One region of the Shewanella sp. 38A_GOM-205m genome, then DNA from elsewhere that is predicted to be linked to it. Evidence: predicted binding sites of a transcription regulator. Region 1 holds the regulator's gene; the other holds the start of a gene.

Evidence for each region. The regulator ArgR, encoded in region 1, controls arginine synthesis, uptake and breakdown. The targets are predictions, from matches to a motif close to ANTGAATANNTATTCANT.
Region 2: the regulator ArgR is predicted to act here: its motif matches at 11,720-11,737, upstream of N512_RS0106735 (YjiH family protein).

What each region holds. Positions count from the first base shown of each region.
Region 1 covers NZ_JADP01000008.1:2,833-18,167, forward strand. Annotated here, with positions in the region: gene mdh (malate dehydrogenase) at 1-482, opposite strand, end outside; gene argR (transcriptional regulator ArgR) at 768-1,238, shown strand; gene N512_RS0109155 (Dyp-type peroxidase) at 1,298-2,233, opposite strand; gene ggt (gamma-glutamyltransferase) at 2,332-3,975, opposite strand; gene N512_RS0109170 (ABC transporter ATP-binding protein) at 4,248-5,291, opposite strand; gene N512_RS0109175 (ABC transporter permease) at 5,288-6,919, opposite strand; gene N512_RS0109180 (Fe(3+) ABC transporter substrate-binding protein) at 6,959-7,975, opposite strand; gene N512_RS0109185 (hypothetical protein) at 8,191-8,646, shown strand; gene N512_RS0109190 (glutathione S-transferase N-terminal domain-containing protein) at 8,608-9,198, opposite strand; gene N512_RS0109195 (ferredoxin--NADP reductase) at 9,212-9,961, opposite strand; gene N512_RS0109200 (DUF5610 domain-containing protein) at 10,076-10,654, opposite strand; gene N512_RS22680 (phosphoglycerate mutase family protein) at 10,792-11,298, shown strand; gene N512_RS0109210 (FMN-binding glutamate synthase family protein) at 11,308-12,798, shown strand; gene N512_RS0109215 (hypothetical protein) at 12,916-13,128, shown strand; gene N512_RS0109220 (hypothetical protein) at 13,142-13,411, opposite strand; gene N512_RS0109225 (ABCB family ABC transporter ATP-binding protein/permease) at 13,472-15,277, opposite strand.
Region 2 covers NZ_JADP01000005.1:177,598-192,932, reverse strand. Annotated here, with positions in the region: gene N512_RS22415 (GGDEF domain-containing protein) at 1-415, opposite strand, end outside; gene N512_RS0106800 (GNAT family N-acetyltransferase) at 644-1,159, opposite strand; gene N512_RS0106795 (DUF4382 domain-containing protein) at 1,673-2,656, shown strand; gene N512_RS0106790 (magnesium transporter) at 2,781-4,151, opposite strand; gene N512_RS0106785 (glutathione peroxidase) at 4,272-4,763, shown strand; gene N512_RS0106775 (hypothetical protein) at 5,086-5,280, opposite strand; gene ubiT (ubiquinone anaerobic biosynthesis accessory factor UbiT) at 6,173-6,691, opposite strand; gene ubiU (ubiquinone anaerobic biosynthesis protein UbiU) at 6,832-7,833, shown strand; gene N512_RS0106755 (U32 family peptidase) at 7,844-8,704, shown strand; gene N512_RS22410 (DUF998 domain-containing protein) at 8,749-9,456, opposite strand; gene N512_RS0106740 (methyl-accepting chemotaxis protein) at 9,973-11,517, shown strand; gene N512_RS0106735 (YjiH family protein) at 11,891-13,168, shown strand; gene N512_RS0106730 (two-component regulator propeller domain-containing protein) at 13,308-15,335, shown strand, end outside.

The sequences.
Region 1 (15,335 bases):
GCTTCGGCGATAAAGGTTTCAGAGCGGATGACATCGAGAGTCGTCACACCGAACAGGCGGTTCTTGTCGTAAACACCGGCTTTTTTCAGTACTTCAGCAGCAATGGCCACAGTGGTGTTCACTGGGTTAGTGATGATACCGATCAGCGCCTTGGGACAAGTCGCGGCCACTTTTTCAATCAGGTTACGGACGATACCGGCATTGATATTGAACAGATCAGAACGATCCATGCCCGGCTTACGGGCAACACCGGCAGAAATCAGCACCACATCGGCACCTTCCAGTGCAGGCGTAGGGTCTTCACCGGCAAAACCTTTAACTTCAACTGCTGTCGGGATATGGCTCAGATCCACGGCAACCCCAGGCGTTACGGGGGCGATATCATAGAGTGACAGCTGAGAGCCGGCAGGCAATTGGGTTTTCAACAGAAGGGCAAGAGCCTGGCCGATACCACCAGCAGCACCAAGTACAGCAACTTTCATAGTTATCTCCGTCAATTCTCGGAATTATGTGTGACATAGATCTAATTCTGTGATGGCGCAACATTAAAGGATCGTCACAAAAATAGCAATTATCCCTTAGTCATATGACTCTGTTTCATCAAAAGCTGAATTAACTTCAGCGTTTTCTACTGCCCACTGAGGCTTCTTTTACCCACCAAATGACCTGCATTGCATTTTTATGCATACATCTTGGGTATTTGTTGACACTTATCCGTTTGATATGCAGAATGGCCGGGATTTTCTGAATAACGACAGAAGAAGATGATGCAAGCAAGCAAAAATCAGGATGAGCTAATCAGAACCTTCAAGGCTCTGCTTAAAGAGGAGCGCTTCGGCTCCCAGAGTGAAATAGTCAATGCACTGCAAGCCGAAGGCTTTGCCAATATTAACCAGTCCAAAGTCTCGCGCATGCTGAGCAAGTTCGGTGCCGTGCGCACCCGTAACGCCAAGCAGGAGATGGTCTACTGCTTACCGGCTGAACTAGGGGTACCTACTGCCGGCAGCCCGCTGAAGAATCTGGTATTGGATGTGGATCATAACCAAGCCATGATAGTGGTGCGTACCAGCCCGGGCGCGGCGCAGTTAATTGCCAGGCTGTTGGACTCCATCGGCAAGCCAGAAGGTATTCTGGGCACTATCGCCGGTGATGATACTATCTTTATCTGCCCTTCCAGCATCAAGACCATTGATGAAACCCTGGAAACAGTGAAGTCGCTGTTCAATTACACAGACTGAGTTGAAAATGCCATAAAAAAACGCCCTCATTGAGGGGCGTTTTTTTCGTTATCGCGCTATTAATCATCAAACTGGATCATGAAATCCAGAGATGGGGCAAAGAAAGAGGAACCAGTTACCGCCTGAGTAAAGTGCATCAGGTGATCATGGTGTCCTTCTCCGTCACCGAAAACCATACTGTGAAGCATCTTTTCGAAATGGTTAGGTGTCTTACAGGTGGAGATAAACATCAAACCCTGCTGTTTTACAGAACCATAGGGCATGCTCTGACGCAGGATCTCCATCGACTCACCATTGTCATACTTGAGATTTACCCGCTTGATATGTGCCGTCAGCGGTTTGTCTTCCGAGGCGTACTCTATGTTGTCCTGCTTGGTGCGGCCTATGATGTCTTCCTGCTTTTTCTGCGGCAGTCTGTGCCACTTACTCAAATTGTGGACATATTTCTGTACATGAATGTAGCTACCGCCGCGAAATGCATCGTCTTCATCACCTACCAGGGCCACAGCTTGACGGCCTCTGCCCTTGGGGTTTTCTGTGCCATCGACAAAACCGGTCAGATCGCGGCTGTCCATAAAGCGGAACCCGCGCTCCTCCTCTTCCAGTTCAGCCAACCCTTCCAGCATTTCGTTGACCTCATTGGCCACCAGATGAAGAATATCTAGGCGATCACAACGCAGGTGAATAAAAATATCGAACTCTATTGCCGGCGCATCCCGGTTACCCGACTCCATAGCAGGAAATGGCCTGAGTTCAGCCGGTCTGCTTCCCGGATAGAGGTGATCCCAAAAGTTGGCACCAATCGCCACAAAGGCGTTAAAGGCACTGTCGGCATACTGATCTGCCAGCTCATACAAATACTGGGCGACATTGGCCAAGCAAGGACGCAGTTGTGACTCCCCGCCTTCGTTGGCATTGAACATCAGATAAACGCTGTGCAGATTTCCCTCAGCGCAGATTCCCAGTTGTTCCCGTGGCATAACCTGTGTATCCATTTGCAATCTACCCTTTCAGATTAATTCATCTTCGGCCTTATTATCCGCAACTTGAGCATTAATTTGAATTAGCTCACGCACGTTTTTGCCGATTGCTTTCAATAACCTGATGCCTGCCCGTCTTTACGGGACTCGGACGCTCCCCGATAAACGCCGCTTTCAACATTGATACCTATGGCCTGATAACCACCAAAAGCCCCGAGAGAATCACTCAAAGTATGTCCCTTTTTCATCAGCTCACGGCGGGTTTCCATGGAAAAGCCCGACTCGAGACTGATATAACCGCCATCTGTCATTTGCTCGCCGGTCGGTTGGCTGGAACCTGTATGCAGTATTCTCGGAGCATCGCCCGCCTCCTGCAGGTTGAGGCCAAAATCAATCAGATTAATCATGATCTGAGCGTGCATCTGGGGTTGGGTGGCTCCCCCCATGACACCAAAGCTGAGCCAGGGCTTGCCATCTTTGGTGACAAAGGCCGGAATTATGGTATGAAACGGTCTCTTACCCGGTGCATAAGAGTTGGCACGCCCGGGAGTGAGATCAAACAGCTGACCCCTGTCCTGCAGCACAAATCCCAAATCCGGAGGCGTCATGCCTGAGCCCATACCTCGATAATTGCTCTGGATGAGGGACACCATATTGCCTTCTTTATCGGCGGTAGTGAGATAGATGGTATCACCGTGTAAAAGATTGGGATTACCCGGCTCAACACTGGCAGAGGCTTTATCAGCATCGATAAGCTTGGCTCTGGCATAGTTGTATTCTTTGGAGATAAGTGACGCTACCGGCACTTCGGCAAAGTCCATGTCGGCGTAGAACTTGGCTCGGTCGGCAAATGCCAGCTTTTTTGCTTCCACGAAATGATGCACATATTCGGCGCTGTCCAGCCCCATGGCCTTGAGATTAAATGGCTCCAGGGTTTTAAGGATCTGCAGTGCCGCTATTCCCTGGCCGTTGGGCGGCAGCTCCCAGATATCATAGCCCCGATAATTAACCGATACAGGCTCAACCCACTCACTCTTGTGAGAAGCGAGATCTTCATAGGAAAGATAACCGCCCTGTTGTTGCATATAGGCGGCAATACTGCGGGCTATCTCTCCTTTGTAAAAGACGTCCCGGCCCCCCTTGGCAATTTTTTCATAGCTGTTTGCCAAAGCCGGGTTTCGAAACAATTCACCGACGGCCGGCATGCGGCCGCCTGGCATATAGGTTTCTTTAAACCCCGGGTATTTGGCCAGCTTTTCACCGCTGCGAGCCAGATAGAAGGCGATGAGCTCGGAAACCGGAAATCCTTCACGGGCATAATGAATAGCCGGCGCCAGGTTATCCTTCATAGGCAATTTGCCGAACTTGTCATGCAGTTCATACCAGCCATCCACGGCACCGGGCACGGATACGGGCAAAGGCCCATAAGGCGGCAGATGCTCAAGCCCTTTGGCCTTGAGCATCTCCAACGTCAGAGAAACCGGACTTCGGCCAGACGCATTAAGCCCATAGAGCCGCTGCTCTTTGGCGCTCCAGACAATGGCAAAAAGATCGCCGCCTATGCCAGAGCCAGTAGGCTCCACCAACCCCAGCATGGCATTGGCGGCAATCGCGGCATCCACGGCACTGCCTCCTTGTTTGAGAATATCGACCGCCACCTGAGTCGCCAGTGGTTGGCTGGTTGCCGCCATACCATTGACCGCATAGACTTCAGAGCGGCTCGCAAAGGCCGCGCCCGTGATTCTGTCCATCGCCATGCTTCCTGTGCTGCAGAAAACAGCCAAACTCCCGATGACGCCGAGTAACAGCTGACGACATGAGCTGTTGCTGATATTCCGTATCCCTTGTGCGTCCTGCATTTTATTATTGCTGTGGTTATGCATCTCGCCTCCGCTCTCATCCCGGAGCGGCGCAAGGGCGAGTCCGGGGTTCAGTGAATACCTATGATGAGTTCAATCAAACCGATTGCTTGGTATAACACAGAGACAAACAAATTATCACCCACAGCAAACTTATGAAACAATTGTTATTAACAGCCATTACCGAACAACACCAGCGGATGTTCCAGTGCCGACAGCCTGACTCTCTGCCCTGGAGAAAACTGTACCTGATGACTACGAACCTCGAGTATGACTCCCTCTTGCTGCACATCATAGTGGCAAACATTGCCCAGAAAACGCCGCTCGGTAACCACAGCCAGCCCCTGTTCGTCGGGTCGTAACTCCAACTGCTGTGGCCGCAGCAACAACTCGCCCTGCCAGTTCAGTGGCAAACCATGGGGCAAAGAGCTCTTAAGGCGGCCGATTTGAGTATCGACACAGTGTTCGCAGCTGACCTGGGCCTTAAGATAATTACCACTGCCGAGAAAGTCCGCCACATAGCGATTGACCGGGTTGGCATAGAGAGTTTCAGCACTGCCTTGCTGCACTATTTTTCCATCTTCAAACAGCGCCAGGGTATCGGCAAAAACAAAGGCCTCATCCTTACTGTGGGTCACAAATACGGCGCTGACGTTACGGCTCTTGAGGATCGCGCGAATCTCCAGCATCAGCTCGCCGCGTACCTGGGCATCTATGTTGGAGAAGGGTTCATCCAACAACAGCAGTTCAGGTTCATAGGCAAGCGCCCTGGCAATCGACACCCTCTGCTGTTGACCACCGGACAACTCGTGGGGATAACGTTCAGCAAGCCCCGGGAGCTTGACCAGATCCAGCATCTCCTCGAGCCGGCTCAGGCGCTGTGCCTTATTCAATCCCTTGACACCAAAGAGGATATTCTGCGCGACCGTCAAGTGGGGAAACAGGGCATAGTCCTGAAAGATCATCCCCACGCCACGCTCCTCTCCCGGAACCTGCAGCTTATCCGTGGTTACTGCACGGCCGCTGATATGAATTTCACCGGCGGAGACCGGCTGCAGTCCGGCAATGGCTCTGAGCAGAGTCGTTTTACCACAACCACTGGGTCCGAGCAGGGCGGCAATTTCACCGGCTTGCAAGGTAATACTCAGCCCTTTGAGCACCTGCAAGGCGCCATAATGGCTGTGGAGTTGCTTGACACTCAGGGTCGACATCAGTTGTTTTGCTCCAGCGAACGGTTGAGGTAAATCAAGGGCACCAGCCCCACCAACACAATGACAATAGCCGCCAGCGCCCCCTGCTCCAACTGCTCATCGGAGACGTATTGGAACACTTGGGTGGCCAGGTTGTGAAACCCGACAGGGCTTAGCAGTAAGGCAGCCGGCAACTCTTTCATCGCCTCGATAAATACCAGCAGCAGAGCGGCAAAAATACCGCTGCGCAGCAGTGGCAGATGGATTAATGCCAGCACTTTACCCGGTGTCTTGCCCAGGCTGATGGCCGCCATGTCAAGAGAAGGCGACAGCCGTTTATAACTGCTCTCTATGCTGCCGATGGCGATGGCGGCAAAGCGAATACAAAACGCCAGCACCAGGGCGGCGATACTGCCGGTGAACAGCAGCCCCGGACCTTGGCGCTCGAACAGAGCGTAGAGATCATCGATTCTGAAATCGAGCCAGGTCAACGGAATAAGCACGGCAATCGCCAGCACTGTGCCCGGCAGAGCGTAGCCGGTACTGACCAGACGGGATGGCAACATGTCCCACTTTCGCGGGCTCAGGCGGCGAATGAACATCAAGAGGATAGCCAAAAGCAAACACAATACACTGCTGATGGCGGCAACCGTTAGGCTGTTGAGGCTGTACTGCCAAAAGTCGCTGTTCCAGCTCTGTTGCCAGTAATCCAAGGCGTAACTGCCGAGAATGACAAATGGCAAAACAAAAGCCAGTAGCAGCAACAGCGAGCAGTAGCCGAGCGCCAACCACTCACGCCAACCTTTGAGCCGGTAAGGCTCTGGCGCCTCCAGCAACAGCTGCTTTTGAAACAATTGCTGTTTGCGCCTCGCCATACGCTCCAGCGCAAACAGAGTAAAGACACCAAGCAACATCAATAGCGAAATTTTAGCCGCGGCCGCCAAGTCACCATAGGCTCGCCAGGTGTCGTAAACAGCCGTGGTCAGAGTGGATACCGCAAAATAATTGACCGTCGCCAAGTCAGCCATGGTTTCCATGGCCACCAGGGCGACACCGGCCGCCAGCGCCGGGCGCGCCATTGGCAGCGACAAACGCCAGAAACTCTGCCATGGCGAGCAGCCCATCACCTTGGCTGCATGCTGCAAACTTAAGGATTGCTCCAGAAAAGCGGTGCGCCCCAAGAGGTAAACGTAGGGGAAGAGTACCAGCGACAACATCACAGTGGCGCCGCCCAGAGTTCGAATATCGGGAAACCAGTAGTCGGTTACCGATTGCCAACCAAAACTTGCGCGTAAAAACCGCTGCACAGGCCCGGCATAATCCAGTAAATCGGTATACACATAAGCGACAATATAGGCCGGCATGGCCAGCGGCAACAACAGAGCCCACTGGAACAGGCGCCGGCCCCGAAACTCACAGCGCGCCACCAGCCAGGCAGCCGGCACCGCCAAAAGCAGACTGCCGACACTCACCCCCAACATCAGCCAGAAGGTATTGGCTATGTATGACGGCAACACAGTGGCAAACATCTGCCCAAAGCGGGTTTCACCCGGTTCGAACGCCTGCATGACCAGCGCCAGCAAAGGCGCCACCATAAGGCCGCAGACGGTAAACCCCGCCCACGACCAGCCCTTGGAGAAGGTCAGGATCACCGCTATTCCCCTACAACCTTTGCAAAAACGCCTTCAAGCTCAGAGATCAAACTTAACCTCATCGAGCAGTCTCAGCGCCGCCTGATGGTGCTCTGCCAATTTGTAGACAGGCAAGTCATCGGCTTTGAAGTCACCCCAGGATGCCACCAGTTCTGAGACAGGCACATCGACCTTGACCGGATATTCCATATTGACCTCGGCATAACTCTGTTGGGCGGCATCCGAAGACAGATACTCCATCAACTTGAGGGCATCGGCCGAGTTAGGTGCATGCTTGGCCAGCGCCATACCCGAGACATTGATATGGGCACCGCGATTTTCCTGGTTCGGGAAGTTGATTACCGCCGCTTCAGCCCATGGCCGCTGTTTGGGGTCTTGCAGCATCTTGCCATAGTAATAGCTGTTACCGATGGCGATATCACACAAGCCTTCTTTCACCGCCTGCACCTGCGCCCTGTCGTTACCCTGAGGCTTACGGGCCAAGTTACTCTTCAGTCCCTGAAGCCAACTCTTGGCATCGGCTTCACCGTGGTGGGCTATCATGGAGGCCACCAGCGCTATGTTGTAGGGATGCTTGCCACTACGCATACAAACCTTGCCCTTGTAGCGGGCATCGGCCAGGTCTTCATAGTTGATCGCCAGCGGCCCGAGGCGCTCATTGCTGGAATAGAGATTACGCACTCTCATGGTTAGGGCGTACCAGTTTCCTTCTGGATCCCGGTATTGGGCCGGAATATTCTGCTTGAGCGTGTCGCTTTCCACCTGTTTGACCAACTGCTTGTCCACCAATTCCTGCAAACGGGAAAAGTCAGACGTCAGCACCAGATCCGCCGGTGATAAGCGTCCTTCACGGGCCAATCTATCGGCGATGCCATCTTTGGCAAACACAAAATTAACCTTCACCCCGGTAGCCTGACTGAAGTCATCCAGAATGGGCTTGACCAAAAACTCCTGACGATAGGAATAAACCGTCACCTCACCGGCGGCGGCCACCGGCAGCGTCACGCTGGATGCGGCCAACGCACTGCAAAGTATCAGACCTGTTTTGTAGCTCATATTCTTCGGCACTCCATATTGGGATGAGTAATTTAATGAGAACTATTTCTAATCCACTTTGTTTTCAGCCTAGTGCAAAAATTCTGGCAAGGGGAATACAAATGAAATAGACAGAATGGCAGCGGCTGGGAGCAAAGCGATTGGAATCGGCCGAATTGTCGCAAACTAAACTAAACTGAACCTTAAAACCCATGCATGGCGAGGGGGAAAACGCCTTGGATATGTTGGAAATCTTGCTGGCTGTGGTGTCTTTGCTACTGATATTGTTTCTGTTCCGCCACAGATTAAGGCCAGGAAAGCGACGGCTGGCCAAACCTGTTACGCCGCAGGAAAAGCAGTATCACTGTGTCTCCATAATGTTGACACCAACTGCCTGCCAGGCGATAAGAGTGCTTGAAGGCAAGCGTTTTTTGTCGAAGGAGGCGCCCAGGCTTCCCTTGCCTGAGTGTGATTGCAGCCAATGCGACTGCAAGTATCAACATCATGAAGATAGAAGGGTTCCCTTCAGCGACCGACGGCTGGATTATGGCATGAGCCATGATCTCTACGGTGCCTTCGGTGAAACCAACCGCAGGGACAACCCCAAGGGCAGGCGTTACTCGGACTTGGCCAAACCGCAAATTACCGAGAAATCATCCAGGACGAGTATCTCGGAAACTCTGCCTGAGTGACGCCGATTCCTGCCAGTGTGCCAGGGCAGGCACTACTTTACGCCAATCGAGATCCGGATGACGAAAATCAAGGTATTCGAGTAGCACCAATAGCAGCACCTGCCTGGCATCGAGTGGACCGCTCGCGATGATTCCCTGACGCTCCACCTCCATCAAGGCTCTGAGCAGGGCCTGCTCGAAACGGCCGCTCCAGAAAGGAGAACGAACCCCCTCCTCTTCACGCATCTGTTCCTGCCTTAAGCCAACGGCGCTATCCAGCGCGCCTTTGAGCAGTGAGAACTGACACTCATAGGCCCAGTTTCTGGATGGCCCAAAGAAACGATCCTGGCCGAATTTGTCGTCCAGAAAGCGGACAATGACTTCGCTGTCGAACATTGCGGCGCCATCGTCCAAAAGCAGACAGGGAATTTTCCCCAAGGGGTTAACTGACAGTAACTCGTCACTGTTATCGAAGGGATTGACCAGCTTTTCATCCAGCGCCAAACCCAGCTCGCGGGCAATGACCCTGACCACGCGGGCATAAGGCGAAGCTGTAGAGTAATAGAGCTGCATCCAGACTCTCCTGTTACCAGTATTTTTCGACTGTTATCTGTCCGGGGGCCCGGCGCAGGTTTTTGGCCAAGCCTTTATCGATAAGTGCCGCCGTAGCCCCCTGGATCATTCCGGGATTACCACAAAGCATCAATTGCGAGTCCTTTGCACTTATGCTCAGCCCGGCCTTGGCCTCTATCTCACCGCTTTGCAACCCATCCGGGATGCGACAACGCAGCGCACCGTCAAAGTCTTCACGAGTGACACTGGGCACAAACACAAATTGCTCGTGATAGGTCTGTTGATAGCCGCGGATCTTATCGAGATAGGCGAGATCCTGCACTTCTCTTACCCCGTAAACCAGAACCACTTTATCAAACCGTTGCCAAGGCTCCTGAGTATCCAGCATGGAAAGAAACGGCCCCACAGCAGTACCTGTTGCCAAAAACCACAGGTGGCGCCCCTGTAATTCCCCTTTGGGGATCTCATCCAGGGTCATAAAGCCGGTGGCTTTGTCTGTCACACTAATACTGTCACCCGGCTGCAAAGATTGCAGGTCTGGCGACAACTGGCCTTGATCTACCGCCACCGCCAGTATTTCAAGATAGTCGGCCCCAGGGGCATTCACCAGAGAATAGGCCCGGGCGATACGTTTATCATCCCGCACCTGACTGAGTTTGATAAACTGGCCGGCAATAAACGGCGCTATCTCGGCGGCTATCCTCAGGCTGAATAACTTGCTGTTCCAATCGATACGCTCAATGACCCGACCTTCAGTCCACATAGCTTCTCCTTAGGTAACACAAGACGATTATTGCAGCATAACTCCATATTCAGCCAACAAAAACCCCTCATAGTGAGGGGTGTTATCTGCAGGTAAGGTTTCGCGTGAGCTCAATTATTCCTGCTCTGTGCTAAAGCTGTCTCTGAATGCCTGCAACCCTTGCTGTACCAGGGAGTAAGTTTCATCTACCCCGGCCTTGATATCGCCTTCCAGCACCTTGAGCCCGGAGAGAATATCCGTCGCCTCTTTAAAGCCCTGATCTATGGCGCCGCCTATAACGTCCATAAAACCGGACAGCTGACTGTCAAAATCCATGCTGGAATTTTGCTGCTGGTAGACACTGAAGAACTGAGTGGCAAAACCGACAATTCTGTCGGCCGTGGCCTCGGGAGAAGTATCTATCTGCTGATCCTGCACCTGCTGCAGGGCATTTTCCCCCATGTAAGGTGCCAGTTCTTCATTGATGGCCTCAATCGCGGCGCGATATAAGAGACTCATGGGTTCGTTGCCGCTATTGAGGCTTACCTCCTCCTGCGCCGCCAGAATAGCGTTATTCATCAACTGCTGGCTGACATGGCGGGCGCTCTTGCTGCTGGCGACTTCAGATACCGCCTTGCCATGATTCCCGTCCAGTTGTTGGGTCTTGTCCTTGGCCACCTCAGATACCTGAGCGCCATGATTGCGGATTTCCATCTTGGTTTCCTCGTATGAAAAGCGTATCTCAGGTTAATTATCGACCAGCTCAGTAATTAGTTTAGCGATTGTTTACCCAGACCGATAGTCTGAGCTATGATCCCGCATGCTATTTAAGTATTTGATAGGAAATAAAAATGGTAAGAATTTTCCTACTGCTTTGTCTTTCTGTGTTTTTTAGCTTGCCATCCCTTGCCGCTGACACCAATCAAACCATATTTCTGGTTAGGCACGCGGAAAAAGCCCAGGGAACCGATCCCGGGCTGACAGCCGCCGGTAAGGCGCGAGCCGAGGCTCTGGCCGAGGCATTACGGGACACCCAACTGCAAAGGCTGATGTCGAGTGAGTTTCGCCGTACTCAGGAAACCCTGGCGCCGATTGCAACAGCCAAACAACTCAGGATAGAAGTGTTTCCAGCCAAAGCCGGCTTGGAGGCTCACATCAATGCCATAGCTGATGCGGTTAAAGCCAGCCAAGGCAATGTGCTGATCGCCGGCCACAGCAATACAGTTCCGGCCATCATTAAGGCTCTGGGTGGCCCCCTGGTTAGCCTGAATGAGCAGCAATACGACCAACTGTTTATTCTCACCTTGGGAGAACAGGGGCCCACAGGCCTGGTAACCACCCACTTTGGCAGTCAATAAGGATAGAAGATGCGCGAGCAAAACTGGTTTATGTGGGGGCTGGAACTGTTTTCCGGCCTATTTCTGATAGTCGTCGGCTTAGGGCTTTTGGTGATCACTTACATGTATATCGCCGATGTGATGCAAACCAAGCAGGCGGTGCGGCATAACTACCCTGTTGTAGGCCGATTCAGATATTTCTTCGAGAAAATGGGCGAATTCTTCCGCCAGTACTTTTTTGCCCTCGATCGGGAAGAACTCCCCTTTAATCGCGCCGAGCGTAGTTGGGTATATCGGGCGGCGAAAAATGTTGATCGCACCATAGCCTTCGGCTCCACCAGGCCACTGGAAGCCAACGGCAGTATCATGTTTATGAATACGGCCTTCCCAACGCTGGATCAAGACGTTGTGCCACCAACGCCTGTGGTTATTGGCCCGGACTGTGAACATCCCTTTGCCACCAGCGCCATTTGCCATATTTCCGCCATGAGCTTTGGCGCCCTCTCCCGCCCGGCTGTTACCGCCCTTTCCCATGGTGCGGCTCAGGCAGGATGCTGGCTCAACACAGGGGAAGGCGGCCTCAGCGCCCACCACCTCAAGGGAAATTGCGATCTGGTGTTTCAGATAGGTACCGCCAAATATGGTGTTCGCAATGCCGAAGGCCACCTGGATGATGACAAGCTCAGGGAAGTGGCCGCTCACTCTCAGGTGAAAATGTTCGAAATCAAACTCAGTCAGGGAGCCAAGCCAGGCAAAGGCGGAATTCTTCCCGGGGTGAAAGTAACCGAAGAGATAGCCACCATTCGCGGCATCCCTGTCGGACAGGACTCCATCAGTCCCAATGGTCATATTGAATTTCACCATGTCGGCGACATTCTCGACATGATAGCCAGAGTCAGGCAAGTGACAGGCAAACCCACAGGGATCAAGGCAGTCTTGGGTGATATCCACTGGTTGGAAGATTTTCTGGAAGAGATTAACCAACGCGGCCATGAATCGGCTCCCGACTTCTTCACCCTCGACAGCGCCGATGGCGGCACAGGCGCGGCGCCGCAAACTCTGATGGATTACGTTGGCCTGCCGCTGAAAGAGAGTCTGCCATTGCTGGTGGATCATCTTCGCCGCCATGGATTGAAGCAGAGGATTAAAGTGATTGCCTCGGGCAAGCTGATCACCCCTTCCAGAGTCGCCTGGGCACTGGCTCTTGGCGCAGACTTCATCGCCTCTGCCAGAGGTAACATGTTTGCGCTGGGATGTATTCAGGCATTGCAGTGCAACAAGGATACCTGCCCTACCGGGATAACCACCCACAACAAGAAGCTGCAACAGGGTTTGGATCCCAGAGACAAATCCACCCGAGTCGCCAACTACAACAAGGCATTACACCATGACCTGGGGATGCTGGCCCATTCCTGTGGAGTCAGTGACCCAAGACAGCTCAAGCCACATCATGTCAGAGTCGTCACTCAAAATGGTCTGTCTGTGTCCTTGGATAAATATTACGCTCACTTCGATCAATAAAGATAATTTAGCTGTCACTAAAGTATAATAGTGGGTAGATTGTGCGTTATGTCACAAAAGTGGTAAGATCTTACTCCTAGTCAAGACTTGCCACTTCCAGAGGATTTTGAAGTGAAAATGACATTTGTCAGTCAGGTCCCCAAGCCGGAAACGAGCAAAACTGCATCGCTCAGCTGCAAGAATTGCAGCCGTTTGATTGAGATTGAGGGAGAGATGCTCTGTTATCGCGGCGGTAAAATAACTGAACTGACGCCGGTAAACGAAGCGAAAAATGGTTTCAACCTACTGTGCGACGGCTGGCAAGCCGACCGCAACCAAACCAAGAAATAGGATCAACTCAGGCTCAGCTGCGCAAAACCCCTTGCGACTGAGCCTGCTTTCTTGACTCACTGATAATCCCTTCCAACGCCGCATTAAAGGTTTCCGCAGATACCATAGACAGAGTCAGGCCGCGGGTGGAAACTCTCAGTCCAGCACGTAACTCAGTATGCAGTTGATTGAGGGCAACTTCGTCCATACCCCGCTTTTTCAGATTATCTGCCAAACTGTTCCAGTCTGTACGGACTTTGTCCTGCATTCCTTCGATATTGACCTGCAATACAATGTTTTCCATCTGTGCTGCCCCCAGGCTGACGCTACTTCGGAGCATCAAGTATGCGGCAGCCAGCCTGAATCAATGCTGAACTTGCACCGACTCATCTGCCTGTTTTGTGTGCTGGATCCGCCACAAACGAGCATAATATCCATCGGCGGCCAACAGGTGGTCGTGGGTGCCTGACTCAACCAACCGACCTTGATGCAACACTAAGATTTTATCGGCATCCACCACAGTCGACAGCCTGTGGGCAATCACCAGACTGGTATGGCCCTTGGCAACTTCATCGAGCGCCTTGAGAATAGCCCTCTCGGAGCGGCTGTCCAGTGACGAGGTGGCTTCATCGAAGATCAGTATCGGCGAGCGCTTCAATATCGCCCTGGCAATAGCCACTCGCTGCTTTTCACCGCCGGAGAGTTTCATGCCTCTCTCACCCACCTTGGTCTGAGCCTGCTGTGGTAATGTCTCAACAAACTGCTTCAGATGGGCCAACTCTATCGCCTGCCAAATCTCGGCGTCAGAAGCATCGGGGCGGCCATAGCGAATGTTTTCAAACAGAGTATCGTTAAACAGCACTGTATCCTGAGGCACTATGGCGATGGCCCGGCGCAGTGCATCTTGGGTCATGTCGCGAATATCTATACCATCGACCCGAATCGCCCCTTGGCTGACATCGTAAAAACGGAACAGCAAGCGTACCAACGTCGATTTACCGGCGCCGCTTTCACCCACTACAGCCACCTTCTGCCCGGGTTCTATCTCAAAACTCACGCCCTTGAGTATCTCCCTGTCACCATAGCCAAAGCCAACCGAGTCAAAACTGACTCTGCCCTCTGTCGGCACGATATCCTTGGCCACTGGGTTATCTTTTACCAGCGGAGTCTTATCCAGCAGCGAGAACATCCTTTCAATATTGGCCAAGGCTCCACGAATCTCACGATACACAAAACCCAGGAAGTTGAGCGGCATAAAGAGTTGCATCATAAAGGCGTTGATCAACACAAAATCACCCACTGTCATCTGCCCCCGGGTCACTTCAAAAGCCGCGAGCCCCAGCATCAAGGTCATGGCAACAGCAATAATTGTGGCCTGACCGGCATTGAGAGCAAACAGCGACAGGCGATTCTTGCGTTTGGCCACCTCCCAATCCGCCAAAGCCTTGTCATACTCATTCGCCTCATAGGCTTCATTATTGAAGTACTTGACGGTTTCATAGTTAAGCAAACTGTCGATAGCACGGGTATTGGATACAGAGTCGGCCTTTGCCGCCTCACGTACATAGGCGGTGCGCCACTCGGTGGCTATCACAGAGAACATGCCATAGGCCAACACGGAGCAGAAGGTAATCAGCGCAAACCAGATGCCGTAATTCCACAGCAAAATGGCCACCACCATCAGGATTTCCAGCAGGGTAGGTACTATGTTGAACACCATAAAGCGCATCAGAAAACTGATGCCGCTGGTGCCGCGCTCTATGTCCCTCGATAATCCGCCGGTGCGTCTGTCGAGATGAAACCCAAGATCCAGCCGGTGCATATGTTCAAATACCTGCAACCCCAGGCGCCGTATCGCTCTCTCTGTTACCCTGCCAAAGAGGGTATCCCTGATCTCTCCCGTGAGTGCATTAACCAATCTCAAGCCGCCATAAGCCAAAACCAGCGCCAAGGGCACGGCCAACAGCTGCGCCGTTTGTTCGCCGCCAAGGCCATCTACCAAATGCTTCAGCAGGAAAGGCAAGCCGACACTGGCGAGCTTTCCCACAACAAGACACGACAGCGCCAGGATAATCCGGCCCTTGTATTCCAGCAGATAGGGCCAGAGAAGTTTGAGCACTTGCCAGTTGAGCTTATCGACGGGACCTTCAAAGTAGAGAGTTGGACGCATACATCTTGCCAGGGGAAAAGAGTGACTCGAGTGTAGCAGTGACCAGGACTCAAGTCTG
Region 2 (15,335 bases), on a different contig from region 1:
ACCAATAGTCTATCCCTGGCTTGATGGTGAACCGCCTGCCGTAATCAAACAGATACTGATAGTCGGCATCATAGCCAGAGTGGGCTTGTTGCATGCTGCCATCCTGCCCAAGCAGCAGAAGGTCGATGGATTCTATGATGGAATTGCGTACGTCTATGACCCAAGTCTGTTCACGACTGGCCACCCGCAAAGGGTTCACCATCCAGTAACTGCCACCACTCAAACTCAGGCTGGTTTCCTGTTGCGCTCGGATCCAGGCAGGTACCCCCTCGAATGAGGTCGGAGCCAGCTGTTGTGGCTCAGCCTTAAGAATGTAGCTGTTGTCGAGCACCTGAGCGGCCCAGGCACCAACACTGAATTGGAACAGAACAAACGCAAGCAGTAGCCTGAAAAGGTAACCTGGGTGTTTATCCATATTGAAGGGCGAACGTTTGTCTGTCGGCAAATCGATTTCCGTCCAAGACCATGGCCGTATCCTTATCCCTGAGCACAAAAACGCCCAAGGCACTGAATCTATTTTTATTGTTGGTGATTTAACTCTATTTCGGCTAATGGCATTTTGCAATCTGGCTCACGGCATTCGTGACAAAATTCTGTCAGGAAACGCAAGTTTGCCACGAGCTGATGACAAAAAAGTGTAAATTCAGTCGATTCTGACCCTATCCCCCACCAACTTGAGCATTTCTGTAGCGACATCCACTTGAGCGGCCAACACTAAAAAGTACCACCCCACGGTATTACCTGTGCCCCTGATACTCAGATAATTACCCCAAAACTGCATCCCGGACTTGAGCAAGTTGTCACGACTGGCACGATTCTCTTCTCTAACTGTAGCAAACAATAGCCGAATCCCCATTTCCCGGGCGATTTGGATCCGCTTTCGCGTCAAGGCTGCCGCAATCCCCCGCCGTCTGTACTCAGGATGCACCATTAAATACCCAAGCTCGGCGATATCTCCTCGTCCGGCCTTAATCACAGCGCAACCCACCAGCTCCCCGGCCCCGTTTTGCGCCACTATCACGGCACGGGAGGCCATAAAGGCCTGATGATCCAAGGGGTGAGCATTATCATCGCGGCTGTCCACCAAAGCACAAGCGGCAGCAATCAGATCTGGACTTTGGGCCAGGGAAACCGTGATTTCCTGGGCAGGATTAGGCATAGATACTCCTTTGGTGACTATACTTGGCGGATATGTGAGCTATTGAAGGGGACACCCCCATAAAACTTAACCTCGGCTTAACCAGATTAACGTATGGCTACAGGTAAAAGCCGCAATTAGTTCGGGAAGGTGCGAATAAGTCCTCGTGGCCTTCTCTTTTGTGTAGAGAGTGGCTTACACAGCAATTGGCGTTCAAGGCATCTGACTGAAGGCATGCCGGGGCCTGTCGAAGTCGGATAACGCAGAGAGCCGGTTGCTGTGTAAGCCCCGAAGGGCGTGGCTTATAGGCCAGTCTGCTGTGTTGTGCTTCTTGCAAAGGACTGAGCCATTTACTGCGAACCACGCCTTGCATCCTGGCCAGTAAGCCGGCGCAGAGCACACATAGGACCTGTTCGCACCTTCCTTATGTTAGCCCCATTGAGGGAGTTTGTGGCAGACAACAAACATAATTCTCTGAGTAACCCCCGGTAATCGGGTAGCTGTCACGCTCCGGGAATAACAAGAGGAACCAAGATGAAAAATCGTATCTCGACTATTGCACTGCTTTGCGGCTCAGGCCTATTACTGGCGGCCTGTGGTGGTAGTGACAATGACACCCCGCCGACACCTACGCCTGATACCGCCAAAGTCAGCTTTGCCGTGTCTGATGCCCCGGTCGACAGCGCCGAAAAAGTGGTAGTGGCATTTGACAAAATTGAGCTGGTAAGAGCAGGACAGGATAACATCATCCTCGAGGTCTCCGGACCTAACGGCGAGGACTACCGCCAACTGGATCTGCTGGAATATCAAGGCAGCGACAGCGCCCTCATCCTCAGCGATGCCGAGTTGGAAGTAGGCACTTATTCAGAACTCATCCTGCATGTATTGGATGAATCGGTCGGTTCAGATCTCAGCTATGTGATCGACGAAACCGGTCAAGTGCCACTCAAACAACCCAGTAATAAACTGCGTTTGGGCAGCTTTGAGGTTGGCAGCGCCGGCGTTCAGCGTTTTACCATAGAGTTTGACCTGCGCCGTAGTCTGGTGGAGAACCAAAATGGCCAGCGTTACAACCTCAAGCCTCATGGCGTGACTATAGTCGACAACGCGACTGTCGCTTCATTGTCCGGCCAAGTGGATATCAACCTGTTCAACGCCGGTGAATGTGCTGCCGATAGCGGTAACTTTGTCTACCTCTATCCCGGCCACGATCTGGACCCAACACTGCTGACCGACAACCTGGATCCGGATGTCAATCAGAATGCCGTACCAGAAGGTGCCGTAGTGCCTTACAACTCGGTCGAAGTAGAGTATGAAGTGGGTAACTTCGGCAAATACGCCTTTGGCTTTATTCCCGCCGGGGATTATACAGTAGCCTTCAGTTGCAGCGCGGAAAATGACGATCCAGAGCAATATGATGGTCTTATCATTCCCAACCCTGCCCCTCAGTTGCATCAGGTCACCCTGAGCAACCAAACCGACACTGTGCAAGATTTCAACGCAATTGTCGCCCAGTAGCTTTCAAAGCCTTATGTGAAAGGGAGCCTGTGCTCCCTTTTCTTTTGACTGTCTTCTATTGAGCCCACTTTGCAGAAGTGGTCAATGCTGTGCCATAAAACGCTGTCACATAAATAGCTAACGACTATAGATACAGCAAGGTTGCCAATCCAAGGAAGGTAAAGAAGCCGACAACATCCGTGACCGTGGTCAGGATCACTGAGCCTGAAAGTGCAGCATCCTGATTGAATTTCTGTAATATCATGGGTACTGCCACCCCGGCCAAGGCCGCAACCAGCATATTGACCAAAATTGCCACGGCTATCGTCATACCAATCAGGTTATCGTCAAACCAGAGCCCTGCCACCAAACCTATGAGTATGGCCCAGAGAATGCCGTTGAGTGCCCCTATCCCGAGTTCGTTCTTCATCAAGGAAAACAGGTTGCCTATGGAAATCTGTCCCATCGCCATGCCGCGGATCATCAGGGTCAATGATTGCGAGCCGGCAATACCACCCATAGAAGCCACTATCGGCATCAATACCGCCAGCGCCACTACTTTTGCCAATACATCCTCGAACAAACCTATGGTGGCAGAGGCCAAAAATGCCGTCAGCAGATTGATCCCGAGCCAAATGGCACGGCGACGCGCGCCCTTGACGATAGGCGCAAACAGGTCATCGGATTCATCCATACCGGCCGAAGCCATCAAACGCGCTTCATAGTGTTCTCGCACCAAGGCGGTTGCCGTTCGCAGCGTCAAGCGGCCGATTAAGGTGCCTTCTTCATCAACCACCGGCAGTTCAATGTCTGAGCTATGCTCTATCGCTTCGGCCGCCTCTATCAAGGATGAATCGGCCGACAATACCCGGCTGTCCGGTTCAATAAGCGAAATAAGCTGGGTTTGTGGATCCTGGCGAAAAATTTCATAGCGACTGACTGTCCCCTGGTAATGATTATCCTCATCCACCAGATAGAGATTTTCGCAGCAATCCAAGTCAATGCGGCGGAAAAAACGTTGCGCCTGTTCCACCCGGCTTTTGTTACTGAGCACCAAGGCCTGATGTTCTGTGTAACGGCCTATTTCATTTTCCGAGTATTGATCATAAAGCTCGTAGCGCTTGCGTTGCCGCTCACCCATTTGCGCCAAAGCGCGGTCGATAAAGCTGTCGGGCAGATAATCGCTCCACTCGATCATCTCTTCAGCTGACAGCTGCGCCAGCAACAGATCCACCTCTTCCACAGACATCTGCCTAAGAAGGCTCATCCTGGGTTCGGCGCGCATCAAGCTGAGCACAGCCGAGCGCTCGGCAAAGGCTATCTGATTCCAGCGCTCATAGCGTTCATCCAGCGGCAAGGACTCCAGCAATAAGGCTATAGTGCCAGGTTCGGCCTCTTCAAGGATCTCACCAAAGACCTCGGCCTGAGCTTCGCCCTCCAATAGCGTTAACTGCTGTACCACCTGCCCCACTTCTGCTTGAGGTTGAAGCTCCGGCTCGGCTGCTGTTTGTGTCACTCAACTCTCCTCTCTTTCTTCTTGTTGGTATGCGCTTGGGTCAACATTTAAATTGCACGCAAATAAATTGCTGACAATAAAACTTGTGATATATAGTAAAGTCTCAACCAAGGAGCCACTATGTCTAACTCAATATACGCTATCCCACTGGAGAATATCCAAGGACAACAAACGGATCTCAGCGAATTTCAAGGCCGGGTCATGTTACTGGTCAATACCGCCAGTGCCTGTGGCTTTACTCCTCAGTATGCCGGATTGGAAAGCCTGTATCAGGAATTCAAAGACCAAGGCCTGGTTGTACTCGGCTTTCCCTGTAACCAGTTTGGTGCTCAGGAAAAGGGCAATGAGCAGGAGATCCAGTCCTTCTGCGAATTGAATTTTGGTGTCAGCTTCCCACTGTTTGCCAAGCTGGAAGTCAATGGCCCCAATGCTCATCCCTTGTTTAAACTGCTCAAGCAACAGGCCCCTGGCGTGTTGGGTTCGGAAGGGATTAAATGGAATTTCACCAAGTTTCTGGTCGATCGCCATGGCAAAGTCATCAAGCGCTATGCTCCCACAACCAAACCCGAGGCTCTGCGTGAACAGATTCTCCAGCTGTTACAGGATAAATAATCAATTGAAAAATAAACCAATTAAAAAAACATGATCATTTTTCGCCATTCAGGGGGAACCAAAACATCACTAAAGACTCCAACATAGTGAGCAGTGAATTTACTTTTTCATGTTCATCATTCTCCCTAAGGGGCTTCTAGCGCAGCCCCATTGATCTTCGATAGATCATAAGGCAGTCCTTAATGGCTGCCTTTTTTTATGCCTGCCGGCTCCCCAAGAAAAATCTCTTTATGGCTGAACTTTTTCTCTCCGAATGGCTCTGAATAAGTGAAGCGATTTTAACGGTTTCATCATCATCTCCCTTTGGACTGAGATACTGGAGCTAGCGCACAAGATCTTTGTCCCCTGCATTTTTTAGGCAGTCCTTTGGACTGCCATTTTTATTCTCTATTTTCATGCTGTTTGGGGACTTGCCTTTAATCATGCTTGGCATGTCGCAGATAAAAAATTTATCCACCAGGGAAACTTTTTCGTCAAAGCCGACTCTGAATAACAGAACCTTTTTCAAGTGTTTCATCATCACCTCCCTTGGATGGGAGCCCGACGCTAGCGCAGCGGGTTTTCATTCTTTGCATGACTTAGTTTTGTACGACCTAGTTTTGTACGAATTTGTATGGCAGCCCCTTGGGTTGCCATTTTTTATCCCCGGTTTTTCATTGCAAACCAAGGTCAGCAAAAAAATTTATCCACCAGGGAAACTTTTTCGTCAAAACCGACTCTGAATAACTGAACCTTTTTCAAGTGTTTCATCATCACCTCCCTTGGATGGGGGTTGTTGTTTGACTTAGTTTTGTACGAATCAGTTTTGTACGACCTTGTATGGCAGCCCCTTGGGTTGCCATTTTTTTATCCCCGGTTTGTCATTGCAAACCAAGGTCAGCAAAAAAATTTCTCTTCCAGGGAAACTTTTTCGTCAAAACCGACTCTGAATAACTGAACCTTTTTCAAGTGTTTCATCATCACCTCCCTTGGATGGGGCCCCGACGCTAGCGCAGCGGGTTTTCATTCTTTGCACGACTTAGTTTTGTACGAATCAGTTTTGTACGACCTTGTATGGCAGCCCCTTGGGTTGCCATTTTTTTATCCTACAGCTCGACTCATTCGGATAGATAAATAGTTAATGCCAATATTGCCATTCAAGAAAATGAAAAGACTGAGTCAAACTCACTGTAAGAGCATAATGTGACAGACTTTTTGGGGTTCTACAGATAGGAGTGAAGCAAATAAAACTGAATTATTTTGCTTGGTGCGGGAACTCGCGGAAAAATCGGCAGTCAGAATTAGTGAACCGAGTGTTTCATCATTATCCTCCCTTCAAGATGGTTTCTAGCGCACCATCCAGAGTTTAGATTGAACTCTGACAGCGACCCAAATGGGTCGCTTTTTTTATGCCAGGATTTTACTGTTTGTCAGGCCCATTGAGGTGCGGTTTGTGAACTTTGCAGGAGCGTGGTCAGCATATTGGCCAGCTTATCCAACATCAGCTTCAACCCCTTTGGCATACTTTGAACATCTATGCCAAGCAGCAAGTTTTTGACCTCGAGGCCCAATTCGGTATCGCCCTCAATACTGAGCCGGCGCTGGAAAAACAGGGTGTCAGGATCCTCTTTGGCGGCGGCGACCAGCAAGAGTTCGGCGCTATTGGCGCTGAAGGTGACTTCCGGAGCCGTAAAAGGCCGCACCTTGAAACCTTGTTCGAAACTGACTTCAAATGCCAACTCCATATCCTCAACCCGAACGCCAACCCATTGCCCTTCAAGAAAGTCCAACTCACCATCCTGAACCTGTTCGCTGAGCAATACCGCCAATAGCTGCTGCAGTACGTTCGCCTTGATGGCGAAGGGAACCAAGGTCAGCGGTTTTCCAACCAACTTGGGAGCCAGAGTGAGAATATCGCGCGCCGCCTTGGCGGCTAAAGCCGTGCGCATCTTGAGTTACTCCTGATTAAAATGCCAAAACTCCGGCAGTCTAACCAAGTTTTATGATCATAAACCTGTTTTATATCAATTCTGTGAGATCCAAAGGTCGATAAACTGCGGCTTTGTTTGTAATTAGGGAGAAAGTTAACATGGAACTCCTGTGTCCGGCCGGGAACTTGGCATCACTCAAGGCTGCTCTCAACGCCGGCGCCGATGCCCTCTATCTGGGGCTGAAAGACGACACCAATGCCCGCTCATTTGCCGGACTGAACTTCACACCGACCAAACTGCAACAGGCAGCCAAAGAGGTAAAGTCTCAAGGGCGCAAGCTGTATCTGACTATTAATACCTTTCCGCAACCGGGTGAAGAGAAACGTTGGTACCAGGCCGTCGATCTGGCCGCCAACACGGATATAGATGGACTGATCATGGCCGATCTGTCGCTACTGGATTATGCCCATAGCCACTACCCTCACCTGCCGCTGCATCTTTCGGTACAGGCCAGTGCCACCAATCTCGGCGCCTTGGCACTTTATAAGCGTGAATTCAACATTGAGCGCGCCGTACTCCCCAGAGTGCTATCCATCAAGCAGGTCAAAGATCTTGCCAAGGCCAGTCCGGTTGATCTGGAAGTGTTTGCCTTCGGCAGTCTATGTATCATGGCCGAAGGGCGTTGTCAGTTGTCTTCCTATGTGACCGGGGAATCGCCCAATTCAGGTGGCTCCTGCTCACCGGCAAAACATGTGCGCTGGCAGGAAAATCAGGGCAGTCGCCAGACCCGCCTCAACGAAGTCTTGATTGACAGCTCGGGGTTGAACGAGCAGATGGGCTACCCGGTTGTGTGCAAGGGACGTTATCTGACCGAAGAAGACAGCCAGCCGGGCTTTTTGCTGGAGTCCCCCACCAGCCTCAATACCCTGGACTTGCTGCCGGAACTGGCCCAGGCCGGCATAGTGTCACTTAAAATTGAAGGTCGCCAACGCAGCCCCGCCTATGTGGAACAGGTTACCCGGGTTTGGCGCCAGGCTCTGGACACCTATCAGAATGCGCCGGAGCGGTTCCAATCCAAACCCGAATGGCATGCCGCGCTGGCCAAAGTATCCGAGGGACAAACCACCACGCTGGGTGCCTACGAGCGCAGCTGGCAATAGGAAGTTTTCTATGAATATTTCTCTTGGCCCGCTGCTCTATTGCTGGCCCAAAGCACAAGTGCAGGCCTTCTACCGTGAAGTTGCAGACAGCACTATTCCACTGGTTTATCTGGGTGAAGCCGTTTGCAGCCGCCGCAGGCAGATGAAGTTTGCCGATTATCTGGCCCTGGCCCTTGAGCTCAAAGCCGCCGGCAAACAGGTTGTATTGTCGACTCTGGCCTTGATAGAGGCACAATCCGAGCTTAAAGAGCTTAAAAAGCAACTCGATAATGGCGAGTTCATAGTTGAGGCCAATGATATGGCAGCCGTTGGTATGGCGCGGGAGCAGGGACTGCCTTTTGTCTGTGGTGCCAGTATCAATAACTACAACAGAGCCAGCCTGGAAAAGCTGCATCAATGGGGCATGCAGCGCTTTGTGATGCCCATTGAGCTGTCAAAAATGTGGCTGCAAAAAGTCACCGCCCCGACGCCAAACTTTGAAATTGAAGTACTGGGTCATGGTTATTTGCCATTGGCGCACTCGGCCCGTTGCTTCACCGCCCGTCATCAAGGGTTGGCAAAGGATGACTGTCAGACGGTATGCATCAAGCATCCAAAAGGCCTTGTCGCCCAGACCCAGGAGCAACAACCACTATTGCGACTCAACGGCATACAGACTCAGTCGGCAGCCCGCTGCGATCTCAGACGGGAAATACCAGAAATGAAACGTATGGGTGTTGACTGGTTCAGGGTGTCACCGGATGGCCATGACTCCATCGCTTTGGCGGAGTCTTTACTGCAAAATGCAGGGAGTGAAGTCGATGCTGAAACAGGCAAAGAAGCCTGTAATGGATACTGGCACGGCGCACCTGGCATGGTCTATAGACGTTAGCGTCAAGGTCTTAAGCAAGCCCGTGCTGTGGGCTTTTCCGGCCTTTAATAAGGACTTTCAACAGGCTCCTGTTCATCGGGGGCCTTTTTTGTGCACAGCAACAAACACAGGACCCAGAGCATAAAGCTGCCAAGCCCCAGCCATTCGAGGACTGCCGGCCACCAAAAGTCAGGCCGAGGTAATTGCAGCACCAACTCATGGTAAAAGGGGTTATCCCCCTCGGTAATACCAAGTTCAAGATGCGGTAGAAACAGAAACGCGCCCAGACTGACGCCGCTGATAAGCGCCGGGATCAGAGTCCACAGAGTGGCGGCACCAAAGGGGCGCTGCAGCAGATAAACCAGGTAACAGCCGACACTGATACAGCCAAAGATAAAAAACCACTTCAGCATCAGGATATGAAGGTGATAGACATTGACGGGAAACAGGCCAACACCGGCCAGGGCCATACAAGTCAGGGTCAGGCTGAGATACAGGAGATGGCCGCTCAATAAGCGAGACAACTGCAGGGTGAATAACCAACAGAGCACCAGGCTCAAACTGCCGAAGAACAAACCACCATTGAGCAGTACCGCCAACTTAGAATGGCCGTAACTGCCGAGTTCACTCAGGCTGTGATTGAGCAGGCTGAACTCCCGCCCATCGCCGCTCTGATAGCCCCAGATAACCAAACCCAGGCCAAGCAGCAGTCCAAAGAGTCCCAGCAAACCAAAGCTCAACGCCATTCTTGCCAGTCTCTGTCTTCTTAACATGCCAGTGTATGCCCCGGATTCATTTTCTGCTGTCTAACTTACATGCTCCAGATTTTTTTTAAAGCCCGGGCAAGGTCTTTTTGCGTTACCGATCGCTTATTTACCCGAGTTTAAACAACAAAATTCGCTTCCGGTCGAATTATTGCACTTTGATGCCTCGGCCATTCTTTGCTGTTCTGGCATACCCTCCCGCAGGAGATGACAGTAACCTTGGTTAGCAAGATCATGCCGGGTCTGGAAACTGCAGTTCCGCCCAAGAGCAAAAATACAGCGCTAGCAGATTTCACTGTGTCCAGCCGTTGGATTGCTTGTTTGCAGAGTTTTATCCCGACTAAAACACTGGCCGTCGAAGTTTTCAATTAGTATACATATCAATAACCTGCAAACGCTTTACCTCTAAAAAAGTTGCAAAAAGCGCTCACTCAAATAACCACAAAAATGTTATGCTTATCACACTTAAAACGATAATAAGGCCTGAATCAATATCGGGCCACTAACTCTGAGCCGGAATTAAAGATGTCCAGAAGGAATTCCACCACCACAGACAGGGAAGTTTGTCTGCAATCCACCGACGAACTCATTTCCACCACAGATCTTCGCGGCGTTATCACTTACGTCAACCCGGCCTTTGCTGAGATATCGGGTTTTTCTGAAGCAGAGCTGTTGGGCCACAGCCACAACATGGTTCGCCATCCCGACATGCCCAAGGCGGCCTTTGCCGAAATGTGGCAATGCCTCAAGGCTGGCAGTTCCTGGCGGGGATTGGTCAAAAACCGTTGTAAGGACGGTGGTTTTTACTGGGTCGATGCTTTCGTGTCTCCCATCTTTGAGCATGGAAAAATCATTGGTTATCAATCTGTCAGGGTTAAACCCAGTCAAGGCACCATTAAACGGGCCATCAAGGTATACAGTCGCCTGAATCAGGGCAAAAGGGTCAAAGATCCGCTGACGCTGACGCAAAAACGCTTGCTTTCGGCACTGATGGCCGGCTCTGGCTTACTGCTTAGCGGCTATATCTGGGGCTGGGGCGTAGTGTTGGCCGGAGCCATGTTGATGGCGCTCAATCTGGCTATCTTCTATGACGAAGCCTTTCGTATTCCGGCACGATTGATGGCACTCAAGCAAGAGTACGATTCTGTCAGTCGCTTCATCTATGCCGGACACGATACGTCATCCGTGCTCGAATTTCAGTTGCAGCGTAAGGCCGCCATGCTTCAGGGCGTTTTGGGCCGGACTCAGGATCAAGCGCTTAAAACCAATGATATTGCCGCTCAGTTGGTGGTGGCCACAGAGCAGGCCAGAGTCGGCATGGATCTGGAACAACAACAGATGCAGCAGATAGCCAGTGCCATCGAAGAGCTGCATGCCACTATCAGTGAGGTGGCCGACAACACCCAGGCAACCTCAGGCCGTATAGATGAGGCTTATGGCCTCTGTCGTCAAAGCCGGGATGTGATGCATCAGAACAGTGAACATATTCTCCACCTGGCCGATGATGTTGCCAGGGCGGCTTCCAATGCCAAACGCCTGAACGATGAAGCACAGCAAGTTGCCAACGCCATGTCGGAAATCGACGCCATTGCCGACCAAACCAACCTGCTGGCTCTCAATGCAGCCATAGAAGCAGCCAGAGCCGGCGAACAGGGACGCGGCTTTGCCGTGGTCGCCGATGAGGTCAGAGCCTTATCCGGCCGCACCCAGCAGTCCACCAAGAGTATATCTGCCAGCATAGAGGCCATGTTCAGCATGCTGACCCAGTGGGCCAATGAGATGGAAGCCAGTAGACAACAGGCACAGGAGTGCGCCACCGAAGCATTGTCGGCTGTGGAGTCCATCAACACAGTTAACCAGGGGATGGCTGAAATACACGATCTCGCCAGACAAAACGCCGTGGCGGCAACCCAGCAAGGGCAAGTAGTGCAAGAGATAGCAGGCGGCATACAGACGATTCACGGCGCCACCAATGACAATGTCAGTGCCCTGTGTCAGGTTGAGCAAGCCGTATTGCAGTTAAAGGCCAGTGCCGACAGGTCGCTGAACCTGAGACAGACTTTCGGCTGATACCAAAGCCCAGGTTCAGTCTGAATAACAAATATTTAACCATTTCTTTTTGAAGGATTTTTCATAAGGAGCTGCTTAAATAATAATTAAGCAAGGACAGGAAATAACTATGCTGTTGTGATCAAAGAGACAGAACTGACAGCGAATGAATTTACATAGCCGCGCTAAGGGGGTAATCTTGCCCCCTTAAATTCGGGGGCCGGTTGAATGAAAATGCATTCAGAGCCAATATTGCCCCTGGCGAGTAGCTTTGTTACTCATCCAATTAGTGTAGATTCAGGGTGTAATAACCGTGGCAGACGAAAAACAACCCCGCAACATAACAACCATACTCACCTTTCTGGTGCCATCTCTGCTCGGCGTCTTACTCTTTATGACGCCTATCAGCTATAACAACGAACTGACCATTCCTGTGGCAGTGTTGGCCGGTGAACTCAAGAATTTGCTCAATGATTATTTGACCAGCATAATTTGCACCATAGTGGTATTTACCGCCACGGCCAGTGTATTGGTGAAACTCCTGCGCCCCGGTTTTATCCGCCGCAGCAAGTTTCTCAATTCCCTGTTGAATATCAGCCCTGCCTGGCTCTTGGTCAGGGTTTTGGGCGCCATATTTATCTGTTTGACCTTCTTCCAGATCGGCCCTGAGATGCTCATAGCCGATTCCACCGGCGCCTTGGTGATGAATGGCCTGTTGCCACTGCTGTTCTGTGTATTCTTTTTTGCCGGTATGTTCCTGCCTTTGTTGCTCAACTTTGGCCTGCTGGAACTCTTCGGAACCTTACTGACCAAGTTGATGCGGCCGGTGTTCAACCTACCGGGACGCAGCGCCATCGACTGTATGGCCTCCTGGCTCGGGGATGGTAGCGTTGGTATTTTGCTGACCAGTAAACAGTATGAGAACCGCTTCTATACCCAGCGTGAAGCGGCGGTTATCGGCACCACCTTCTCGGCAGTCTCCATCACTTTTACCCTTGTGGTACTCACCCAAGTGAAGCTGCAGGCAATGTTTGTACCCTTCTACCTGACAGTCTGTCTGGCCGGCATTGTTGCCGCCATAATAGTGCCCAAGTTGCCGCCGCTGTCGCGCAAGAAGGATGTTTATGTTGATGGCAGCCCCAGACAGAAAGATGATGAGTCGCTGCCAGAAGGTCATAACTCTCTGTCCTGGGGGCTGGATCTGGCGCTCACCAAGGCGTCCCACACAGGTGGCGTATTCAAGGTGCTCTCCGAAGGGGTGAAAAATGTCATCGATATGATCTTCGGTGTGCTCCCTGTCGTAATGGCATTGGGGACCATAGCTCTGGTCATCGCCGAATACACCCCGGTATTTAACTATCTTGGTAAGCCTTTTATTCCATTGTTGGAACTGATGCAGATCCCCGAAGCTACCCAAGCCTCCAAGACTATAGTCGTCGGGTTTGCCGATATGTTTATCCCCTCGATTCTGGCCACCAGCATAGAATCCGACATGACACGCTTTGTGATTGCGGCGCTGTCTGTCACTCAATTGATCTACATGAGTGAAGTAGGTGCTTTGCTTATCGGCAGCAAGATACCGGTGAAAATTTGGGAGTTGTTTGCCATCTTCCTGCTGCGAACCCTGGTGACTCTGCCTGTGATTGCCGGGATGGCACATCTGCTGTTCTAAGGGCAATTTAGCAGAACTTCTCCACAACGGCCGCTACATGCGGCCGTTTTTTATTTCTAAGCACTAGAATGTGCTCACAAAATTCGCATTTCAGCCACCAGCATCTACACTGAAAAAAGTTCGTTTTTGAGGCTTTTCGGTGAAAATTTTTGCGTTGCTGCTCCTTTTTACGGCACTTTGGTGTCTCGATAGCCTGACGCCGTCATTGGGCTATCGCCCCGTCCTTGAGCAATTTCAGGCCGAAGACGGCTTGTCGATGAACACTGTCAATGACCTCGCCACAGACGATCGTGGTCACCTGTGGATAGCCACACAAGCCGGACTCAACCGTTTCGATGGCGAACATTTCAGAATCTACAGTAAGCAGGACGCTCCCTACGGCCCGAGCGGCAATCACATTGAAAGGCTACTGTTTTCAAGCCAGAAGGAGTTGTGGCTGCTGACCTTGAGCGATGGCCTGAATCTTTATCATCCGGACAATGGCCGCTTTGAAATATTGGGTGCCGAAGCCGATCTGCCGCTGACCGGGATCCGCGAGCTGGCAGAAGACAAGCAAGGCATGCTCTGGCTACTGATGGATGATGCCAAGGTTTGGCGCTACGACCCCAAACGCCGCCAACGCCTGGATAGCCAGCAGCTTCAGACAAATACCGTTTCACAACTGAGGTTTTATGCAACGCCTTCCGGCGACTTGTATCTTGCAGGAGACTCGCTCTGGCAGCTGGAGGACAGCAAGTCCTGGCAACAGATGACAATATTGCCGCAGTCTGCTCAGGTAGAGTCTCTGATACAGGCCAAAGACGGCAGTTTATGGCTCGCAAGCAAAGGAACGCTCTGGCACTGGTCTTTGGGAACCGAGGCTGTGCCTTACTCCATCAACCAACTTGGCGATGCCGGCATTCAGCATATGGTTTTGGATCCACAGCAACGGCTCTGGTTGGCGGTGGATAAACGCGGTCTGCTGCGATTTACACCTCAAACCCGGGAGCTTCTTTGGCAACCAAACAGCGATGGCAAGACCATCCAGACACTGCATCTGGATGACAGCAACCAACTTTGGATAGCGACCAAGGGAGCCGGTCTCGGTAAGCTGGATCTCAATCAGGAAGCCATGGGAAAACTGCTCCCCAACAGTTTCGAGAACCACAACCTGGGTAATGGCGATGTCAGAGCAATTTTTCGCGATCATCTGGGGCAACTCTGGGTCGGCACCGCCAGCGGCCTTTATCAGGCACTGGAGTTTGACTCGGGCAAAATTCAAGGCTTCAAATCCTCGCCGCTGGCAAGCCAACTGCTGGATAAGGCCTTTATCGGCTTTATCAAAGAAGACAGTCAGGGCCGGCTGTGGATTGGCACCCGGGGCGAAGGCTTACTGATCTTCAATGCCGATCGCGACAGCTATCTGCACTATCGCCATCAGGCCAATGAACCGGGCTCACTGCCGGCCAACACCCTCTACAGTTTAACCTTTGATCAAAGTGGCATTGCCTGGATAGCAACCAAAGAAGCCGGAGTCAGCCGTTATCTTGGTATCGAAAAAGGCTTTGCCGCGCCGGATGCCACGCCGCTGCCCAAAACAGAAACCACTTCGGTACTGGAGGATGACGGCGGCAATATCTGGATCACCAGTTACGGTGAAGGCCTATTCAGGCTCAAGCCGGATGGCAGTGTATCTCATTGGTCCACGGATACTGAAGTCCCTCTACCCAGCAAGCACCTGTTTTCCATCTACCAACATCCGGATGGACAGTTATGGATAGCATCCAGCGACGGCGTATTCTCATTCACCCCGGATAGCGGGCAGTATCAAATGTTTGACCGCCAACACGGCCTGATAGGCGATGTCGCCTACCTGATGCAACATGATGCCGACAACAAACTCTGGATTGGCAGCGCCAGCGGCCTGTCATGGCTGGATCCCGCAACAGGCACAAGCCGGAATTTTGCTTATGAAGATGGCTTGCAAGCCAACGAGTTCAACTTTGGCGCCGGGTTTCTCGATCGGGACGGTAGCTTGTTTCTCGGCGGTGTAAAAGGTCTCAACCATATTCAGCCCCCCGCTTTACCCGCGAGGAAACCTCCGGCGCAGCCGATCATAGATGAACTGCAGGCCCTGGGGCAAACACAAGAGCACGCACCAAAACCCTGGAGCCGACAGAAACTGGTT